3 linked regions of the Aminobacter aminovorans genome follow. The protein of the gene in region 1 interacts with the protein of each later gene in a pairwise test. Links are inferred from orthologs where the notes say so. Each region holds a gene or a part of one and is shown in the gene's direction. Other genes may lie near its edges.

Region 1 (2,917 bases):
AATCTCGGCCATGGCATTACGCCAGAGACACCCGTGGCGCATGTCGAGGCGATGGTCCGGCAGGTGCGAAAGGCAACAGGCCGATGAGCGGCCAGAACGTCGGACCGTCGAGCGGTGTGACGGCGGCCAAGCGAGCCGTCTTCGCCATCGTCGTCCTGGTTGCGCTGACGGCTTTGCTTTTCCTTGCGGCACCTGATGGCTTCTATCCCTGGGCCAAGGCGATCCATGTCATTGCGGTGATCTCGTGGATGGCCGGCATGCTCTATCTGCCGCGGCTGTTCGTCTATCATGTCGACGCGGAGAAGGGGTCGGTGCAATCCGAGACCTTCAAGGTGATGGAGCGCCGGCTGCTGCGCGCCATCATCAATCCGGCGATGATCGTCACCTGGGTGTTCGGGCTGTGGTTGGCCTGGAAGGGCTTCGACTTCGCCGGTGGCTGGCTGCATGCCAAACTGGCTGCGGTGCTGCTGCTTTCAGGCGTGCATGGCTATCTCTCGGCGTCGGTCCGGCGCTTTGCCGAGGACCGTAACGAAAAGCCTTCGCGCCACTGGCGCATCGTCAATGAGATCCCGACGTTGCTGATGATCGTCATTGTCATACTGGTGGTTGTAAAGCCTTTTTGAGTTCCTAAATTTGCTGGACTGCGCCTTGCTCTTTCGTTTCGGGAGGGCTAAAAGGCTGTTCTTCCTTCCCGCCATGCGCCGCCCCATTTTCATTCCCTGGCCGCGCCCGGCGCTTATCGCAAAATGCCGATAGCCAACCTCCCCACGCTCAGAGTCCGTCCATGCAGGAAACTAAACTCGCCGAATTCAAGAACAAGAAGCCACCGGAGCTGATCGCCTACGCCGAATCGCTCGAGGTCGAGAACGCCAGCGTCATGCGCAAGCAGGAACTGATGTTTGCGATCCTCAAGAAGCTGGCCGGCCAGGATATCGAGATCATCGGCGACGGCGTCGTCGAGGTGCTTCAGGACGGCTTCGGCTTCCTGCGCTCGGCCAATGCCAATTACCTTCCCGGCCCTGACGATATTTACATCTCGCCGTCGCAGATCCGGCGCTTTTCACTGAAGACCGGCGACACGGTCGAAGGCCCGATCCGCAGCCCCAAGGAAGGCGAGCGCTATTTCGCGCTGCTCAAGGTCAACACCATCAATTTCGACGATCCCGAAAAGATCCGTCACAAGATCCATTTCGACAACCTGACGCCGCTGTACCCGACCTCACGGCTCAAAATGGAAGTCGAGAACCCGACCACCAAGGACATCTCGCCGCGCGTCATCGACCTGGTGGCGCCGCTCGGCAAGGGCCAGCGCGCGCTGATCGTGGCGCAGCCGCGTACCGGCAAGACCGTGCTGCTGCAGAACATCGCGCACTCGATCACCACCAACCACCCCGAATGCTACCTGATCGTGCTTCTGATCGACGAACGTCCGGAAGAAGTGACCGACATGCAGCGCTCGGTGAAGGGCGAGGTCGTGTCCTCGACCTTTGACGAGCCGGCCGTTCGCCACGTTCAGGTCGCCGAAATGGTCATCGAGAAGGCCAAGCGCCTCGTCGAACACGGCCGCGACGTCGTCATCCTGCTCGATTCGATCACCCGTCTCGGCCGCGCCTACAACACCGTCGTGCCGTCATCCGGCAAGGTTCTGACCGGTGGTGTCGACGCCAACGCGCTGCAGCGGCCGAAGCGCTTCTTCGGTGCCGCCCGTAACATCGAAGAAGGTGGTTCGCTGACAATCATCGCCACCGCTCTTATCGACACCGGCAGCCGCATGGACGAAGTCATCTTCGAAGAGTTCAAGGGTACCGGCAACTCGGAAATCGTGCTGGACCGCAAGGTCGCCGACAAGCGCATCTACCCGGCGATGGACATTCTCAAGTCCGGCACCCGCAAGGAAGATTTGCTCGTCGCACGTCAGGACCTGCAGAAGATCTTCGTGCTGCGCCGTATCCTGGCGCCGATGGGAACCACCGATGCGATCGAGTTCCTCATCGACAAGCTCAAGCAGACCAAGACCAACGCCGATTTCTTCGATTCGATGAACACCTGACGCATCGCCCCGAAAATCGTAGGCGATTTTCGAAAAGCACGATGCGCAAACTGGAGCGTCTCTTGTGCGTCTGCCGCACGGCGTTCCGATCGGTCAGCGGCGGCGAAGCGCTTCTTCAAGCTTCGCCGGCTCGCTGATCACAGGCAAACAGATGAGGCCGGTGCAGAGATATGCGCCGGCCTTGTTCGTATCGGGAAGGATGTCGCCGGGCAGTCTCGCCCGCGCCGCGTCCTCACCGAGAGCCAGGAAAATGTCGACGCGGCGTGGATCCGGATTCCGATTCGCTACCGAAACAAGCACTGGCTGCTTTGGATCTTCGACGACAATCAGCTTTGAGGGTTCAATCGCCAGGATACAGGCGTTAACGATCCCGGCCTGGCCGTATTGCTGGCTCTGGATGCGGCCGGCGGCGTGTTCAGCGATTGTCGCAGCGCGTTGCTGCAACTCGATGTCGCCCGTGATGTTGGCCAGGCGCACAACGGCCTCGATGATCTGGCTGGTTGCCGAAGGTATGGCTTCGTCGATGTCGCCGCGAATGCGCATAGGCACGTCGAGGCTGTCGGAAGCGGTAAGATAGTGCCCGGTCTTGTCGGCATCGGCGTGCCAGTCCTCGAGCATTTTGACGAAACCAGCACCGTGCTCGAGATATCGCGCATCGCTTGTTGCCTCGAACAGGGAGATGGCCGCGTTGATCATCGCCGCGTAATCGCTCGACAACGCCGGATAGAGCCGTTTTTGGCCAAGACTTGAGTGCGGCAACCGGCCCTCAGGCGTTGCTGAAGCGAGGATTGCAGCGAAGGCACGCGCCGCGGCGGCCACCCAGTCGCTTCTGCCGAGGTTACGTCCGACTTCTGCCAGTGCCATGAT
Region 2 (2,673 bases), 2.3 Mb from region 1 along the record:
CGCAAATCGACTAGAACTCCGTCTGAATTTTCGGGGACACGAAAACCATGCCGCGCATAGCCTACGTCAACGGCCGCTATCTCCCGCATGCCCAGGCAGGCGTGCATATCGAAGACAGGGGCTATCAGTTCGCCGACGGCGTCTATGAGGTCTGCGAGGTGGCGCGCGGCTTCATCGTCGACAGCGTCGGCCATCTCAACCGCCTCGACCGCTCGCTTTCCGAACTCAGGATCGCCTGGCCTGTCAATCGCGCCGTGCTGGTCCACATCATGCGCGAGGTCATTGCCCGCAATCGTGTTCGCAATGGCATGGTCTATCTCCAGGTGACGCGCGGCGTCGCGCCGCGTGACCACGTGTTCCCAGGCGAAACCACCCTGTCATCGCTCGTCGTGACCGCCAAGCGCACCGACCCGGTCGCGTCGGCCAAGCGGGCGGCGGCAGGCATCAAGGTGATTACCGTTCCGGAGAATCGCTGGGAGCGCGTCGACATCAAGTCGGTTGGTCTGCTGCCCAACGTGCTGGCGCGTCAGCAGGCCAAGGAGGCCGGCGCGCAGGAGGCGTGGTTCGTCGACCCGGATGGGACCGTGAAGGAAGGGGCTGCGACAAACGCCTGGATCGTCACCAAGGACGGCCACCTCGTCACCCGTCCGGCAGACAGCGGCATCCTGCGCGGTATCACGCGTACGACGCTGATGGATGTCGCCAAGAAGCTTGACCTGAAGGTCGAGGAGCGCGGGTTTACCGTCGAGGAAGCCAAGTCGGCGCGCGAGGCGTTCATGACCGCGGCAACGACCGTGATCATGCCGATCGTCGCCATTGACGGCCAGCCGGTCGCCAACGGGCATCCCGGATCGGTCGCGCTTTCACTCCGTGATGCATTTTTTGACGTTGCGGAAAAAATCCAAGCCTGATAACCGCTTGGGCGTAAATGGTTAAATTCATCTCGTTCAGCTTGCTACGCGTTGTGGCAAGGGGGTGTTTGCTGGCTTGACATGGGCCCGGTAATTTGGCGCATTGGCAGCAGACAGGGATCGGCGAAAGAAAAAAACAATGGCGGAACGATCGCAGAATCTTCAGGACCTTTTCCTGAATTCAGTTCGCAAGAGCAAAAACCCACTCACCATTTTCCTGATTAACGGCGTGAAGTTGACCGGAGTAGTTACCTCCTTCGACAATTTCTGTGTTTTGTTGCGCCGTGACGGGCACTCGCAGCTCGTCTACAAGCATGCCATCTCCACGATCATGCCGAGCCAGCCGGTTCAGATGTTCGATGGCGAGGAAAGCCAGGGCGGCTGATTGGCACGCGACAGGACTGCCGGCGCCAAGGCCGGCGACAGCAATGGACCCGAATCGGTAGGGGGCGACAAGGCCCCCACGCGCGCGGTGGTCATCGTGCCGGTGCTGACGCGCCAGCCCAAGGGTGACGACGACAGTGCGCGTCCGCGTTTGCAGCGTTCGGCCGAGGCCCGCCACGACGAGGCGGTCGGCCTGACCCGCGCCATCGATCTCGAACCCGTTCACACCGCGATCGTGACGCTCAACGATCCGCGTCCGGCAACATTGCTGGGCAGCGGTAAGGTCGAGGAGTTCGCGACGATCGTGAAGGAGCGCGGGGCGGAACTGGTCATCGTTGACCATCCGCTGACGCCGGTGCAGCAGCGCAACCTCGAAAAAGAGATGAACGCCAAGGTGCTCGACCGCACCGGGCTGATCCTCGAAATCTTCGGCCGGCGCGCCCGTACCAAGGAAGGCACGCTGCAGGTCGAGCTTGCCCATCTCAACTACCAGAAGGGCCGGCTGGTTCGCAGCTGGACCCACCTCGAGCGTCAGCGCGGCGGTGCCGGCTTCCTCGGCGGCCCCGGCGAGACGCAGATCGAATCCGACCGGCGCGCGCTGCAGGAAAAGATCATCAAGCTCAAGCGCGAGCTGGAAACCGTCGTCCGGACCCGCGACCTGCACCGTTCGAAGCGCCGCAAGGTGCCGTTCCCGGTGGTTGCCATTGTCGGCTATACCAACGCCGGCAAGTCGACGCTGTTCAACCGGCTGACCGGCGCCAGCGTGCTGGCCGAGAACATGCTGTTTGCGACGCTGGATCCGACCTTGCGCCGGGTCCGGTTGCCGCATGGCACGCCGATCATCCTGTCCGACACCGTCGGCTTCATTTCGGACCTGCCGACGCACCTGATCGCCGCCTTCAGGGCGACGCTGGAGGAGGTCGTCGAAGCCGACCTCGTCATCCACCTGCGCGATATTTCCGATCCGGATACGGCTGCCCAGGCCGACGATGTCGAGCGCATTCTGTCCGATCTCGGCGTCGATGCTGCCGACACCGACCGCGTCGTCGAGGTCTGGAACAAGATCGACCAGCTCGACGAGGGCAACCGCGAGCGCCTGCTTGCCGACAGCAGCGACGGCCGCAAGACGCCGCCGATTGCCATTTCGGCCATTACGGGCGAGGGCATTTCCGCGCTCACCGGCCTGATCGAGAAGCGGGTTTCGGGCGAGCTGGAGAGCATCGACGTCACTCTGGAGCCGAGCCAGCTCGGTCAGATCGACTGGCTCTACCGCAATGGCGACGTCGTTTCGCGTACCGACAATGACGATGGCAGCGTGTCGATGACGCTCAAGGCAACCGCCTCCGCCCGTGACGAGATCGCAGCGAAAATATTGCGC
Region 3 (2,817 bases), 2.6 Mb from region 1 along the record:
GGTGTTCTTCGTCGCGGCCATGCTCCACATGATGCTCGGTTCGATCGCCGCGCCGATGCTGTGGCTGATGCCGTTCAGCGACTTCTCGGTTGAGCTTGTCACCATTCCGGCGCGCTATCCGCACTGGGTGCTGAGCTTTGTCCTGCACTGGATTTTCGCGCTCGAGATCACCATCTGTGCATGGGCAGCGTTCCTGGCCGTCAGACAGCTTCGGCAGCGCAGACTGGGTGAAAGCCGTGCGTGAGGGCTGCTTGCTGCTGATCCCTAGCTGCACGTCTCTATCTGTACGCCGGCACAAAGTCCTGGCTTCGGCTGGGCGAGGGCGCCTGTGTTGCGCCTGACGAATTCCGGCTGTGAATGTTTCCGACATCACGCATTGCGCTCTTTACAGACGGCGAGGAAATCCTTAGGAAGCCCGTGCTGCGCAGATGATGCGCGGCGAGATGCACGGGCATAGCTCAGTTGGTAGAGCGGCGGTCTCCAAAACCGCAGGTCGTAGGTTCGAGCCCTGCTGCCCGTGCCAGTCTTGCCAGAATTCGCTAATTCAGGCATAAGGACTTCAATAGCCGGAACGGAACGACTGGATGGTTCCGACGCGGCGTTTAAACGTAAAGCTTGTTCCTGCCACTTGCGTGGAGAGAGAATCGGTTTTATGTAAGCGAAACAGACACGCGGCGCGTGGAGCTGGGGATCCGGCTTTACGCGTCCGAATTGCATGGGCGAAATGTTGCGCTGATTCGGTGCGAATATCGGCCGTGTGATGGCATCTCCCGGTCACGGGATCATCCAGAAGTCCGGTCAACGGACGTTGAGAGCAGAGCGGCACATGGCGAAAACCACGAACCCCTTCACCTTTCTGCAGCAGGTAAGGTCGGAAACGGCGAAGGTGACGTGGCCATCACGGCGCGAGACGATGATCTCCACGGTCATGGTTCTCGGCTTTGCAATTATTGCGATGATTTTCTTTTTTGCCGCTGACCAGCTGATGGCATTCGCCGTCGAGCAGATCTTGGGCATGGGCCGTTAAGGCTGCGAATACGGAGAATTCCTGAGATGACTGCGCGCTGGTACATCGTCCACGCCTATTCGAACTTCGAAAAGAAGGTCGCCGAGGACATCGAGCACAAGGCCAAGCAGAAGGGCCTGAGCGAGCAGATCGAGCAGATCGTCGTTCCGACCGAGAAGGTTGTTGAGGTTCGTCGCGGCCGCAAGGTCGATGCCGAGCGCAAGTTCTTCCCGGGCTATGTGTTGCTGAAGGCCCATCTGACCGACGCGGTCTTCTCGCTTGTGAAGAATACGCCGAAGGTCACTGGTTTCCTTGGTGATTCCAAGCCTGTGCCAATCACGGAAGCTGAGGCTCAGCGCATCCTGAACCAGGTCCAGGAAGGCGTCGAGCGTCCCAAGCCGTCGGTCACGTTCGAGATCGGCGAAGCGGTTCGCGTTTCCGACGGTCCGTTCGCGTCGTTCAACGGCTTCGTCCAGGAAGTGGACGAGGAGCGAGCGCGCCTCAAGGTGGAAGTTTCGATCTTCGGGCGCGCCGTGCCTGTCGATCTCGAATTCGGTCAGGTCGAAAAGGGCTGATCGAACGCCCGTCACCGGTTTCGGTGGTGGGCAGTGTCGGGCGCAGGCCTGGCGCAAGCATGGTGGGAGAAGAGGCGGCTTAGCCGGTTGTCTTTTTCGCACCACCGAACTGCAACCGCCGGTCATCCGGCATAAAACGAAAGCAGGAAAGAGATGGCTAAGAAAATAGCGGGCCAGCTCAAGCTCCAGGTTTCCGCGGGTTCGGCGACGCCGTCGCCCCCGATCGGCCCGGCGCTTGGTCAGCGTGGCATCAACATCATGGAGTTCTGCAAGGCGTTCAACGCGCAGACCCAGGAGCTCGAGAAGGGATCCCCGATCCCGGTCGTGATCACCTATTACCAGGACAAGTCGTTCACCTTCGTCATGAAGACGCCGCCGGTGGCCTACTTCCTGAAGAAGGCTGCCAACCTCAAGTCGGGTTCAAAGGAGCCGGGCAAGATCAAGGCTGGCGAGATCAGCAGCGCCAAGGTGCGCGAGATCGCCGAAGTCAAGATGAAGGACCTGAACGCGAACGACATCGACGCCGCCATCAAGATGGTCGAAGGCTCGGCTCGTTCCATGGGCCTGGAAGTGGTGGGCTGAGATCATGGCTAAGATTGCAAAGCGCGTTTCCAAGTCCCGCGAAGGCATCGATGTGAACAAGGCTTACGGCCTTGGTGAAGCCATCGAGCTTTTGAAGGCCCGCTCGTCGGTCAAGTTCGACGAGACCATCGAAGTCGCCATGAACCTCGGCGTCGACCCGCGCCACGCTGACCAGATGGTCCGCGGCGTGGTCAACCTGCCGAACGGCACGGGCCGTACTGTCCGCGTCGCTGTGTTCGCACGTGATGCCAAGGCTGACGAAGCCCGCGCCGCCGGCGCTGACATCGTCGGTGCGGAAGATCTCGTCGATATCGTCCAGAAGGGTCAGATCGACTTCGATCGCTGCATCGCCACCCCTGACATGATGCCGCTGGTCGGTCGTCTCGGTAAGGTGCTCGGCCCGCGCGGCATGATGCCGAACCCGAAGGTTGGCACCGTGACCACCGACGTCGCTGCAGCCGTAAAGGCTTCGAAGGGCGGCGCCGTCGAGTTCCGCGTCGAGAAGGCCGGCATCATCCACGCCGGCGTGGGCAAGGTCTCGTTCGACGTCAAGGCGCTGGAAGAAAACGTCCGCGCCTTCGCTGACGCGGTCAACAAGGCGAAGCCCGCAGGCGCCAAGGGCGTCTACGTCAAGAAGGTGTCCGTCACCTCGAC

Evidence for each region. The genes of interacting proteins can lie anywhere in the genome.
Region 2: the proteins of rho (region 1) and hfq interact in binary tests that used the Escherichia coli proteins (3 or more experiments, as listed by UniProt). The link is inferred for Aminobacter aminovorans from one-to-one orthologs.
Region 3: the proteins of rho (region 1) and nusG interact in binary tests that used the Escherichia coli proteins (3 or more experiments, as listed by UniProt). The link is inferred for Aminobacter aminovorans from one-to-one orthologs.

The regions. Positions count from the first base shown.
Region 1 is NZ_UFSM01000001.1:753,292-756,208, forward strand. It holds rho (transcription termination factor Rho), read left to right. Parts: upstream 1-784; coding sequence 785-2,050; downstream 2,051-2,917. Other genes in the region: hemE (uroporphyrinogen decarboxylase), read left to right, coding at 1-87; hemJ (protoporphyrinogen oxidase HemJ), read left to right, coding at 84-623; DY201_RS03655 (thioredoxin domain-containing protein), read right to left, coding at 2,144-2,917. UniProt on the Escherichia coli protein: Facilitates transcription termination by a mechanism that involves Rho binding to the nascent RNA, activation of Rho's RNA-dependent ATPase activity, and release of the mRNA from the DNA template.
Region 2 is NZ_UFSM01000001.1:3,061,128-3,063,800, forward strand. It holds hfq (RNA chaperone Hfq), read left to right. Parts: upstream 1-1,050; coding sequence 1,051-1,296; downstream 1,297-2,673. Other genes in the region: DY201_RS15085 (D-amino-acid transaminase), read left to right, coding at 48-911; hflX (GTPase HflX), read left to right, coding at 1,297-2,673. UniProt on the Escherichia coli protein: RNA chaperone that binds small regulatory RNA (sRNAs) and mRNAs to facilitate mRNA translational regulation in response to envelope stress, environmental stress and changes in metabolite concentrations.
Region 3 is NZ_UFSM01000001.1:3,336,545-3,339,361, reverse strand. It holds nusG (transcription termination/antitermination protein NusG), read left to right. Parts: upstream 1-1,053; coding sequence 1,054-1,581; downstream 1,582-2,817. Other genes in the region: rplA (50S ribosomal protein L1), read left to right, coding at 2,168-2,817; rplK (50S ribosomal protein L11), read left to right, coding at 1,735-2,163; secE (preprotein translocase subunit SecE), read left to right, coding at 827-1,027; DY201_RS16445 (metal-dependent hydrolase), read left to right, coding at 1-244. UniProt on the Escherichia coli protein: Part of the processive rRNA transcription and antitermination complex (rrnTAC). The complex forms an RNA-chaperone ring around the RNA exit tunnel of RNA polymerase (RNAP).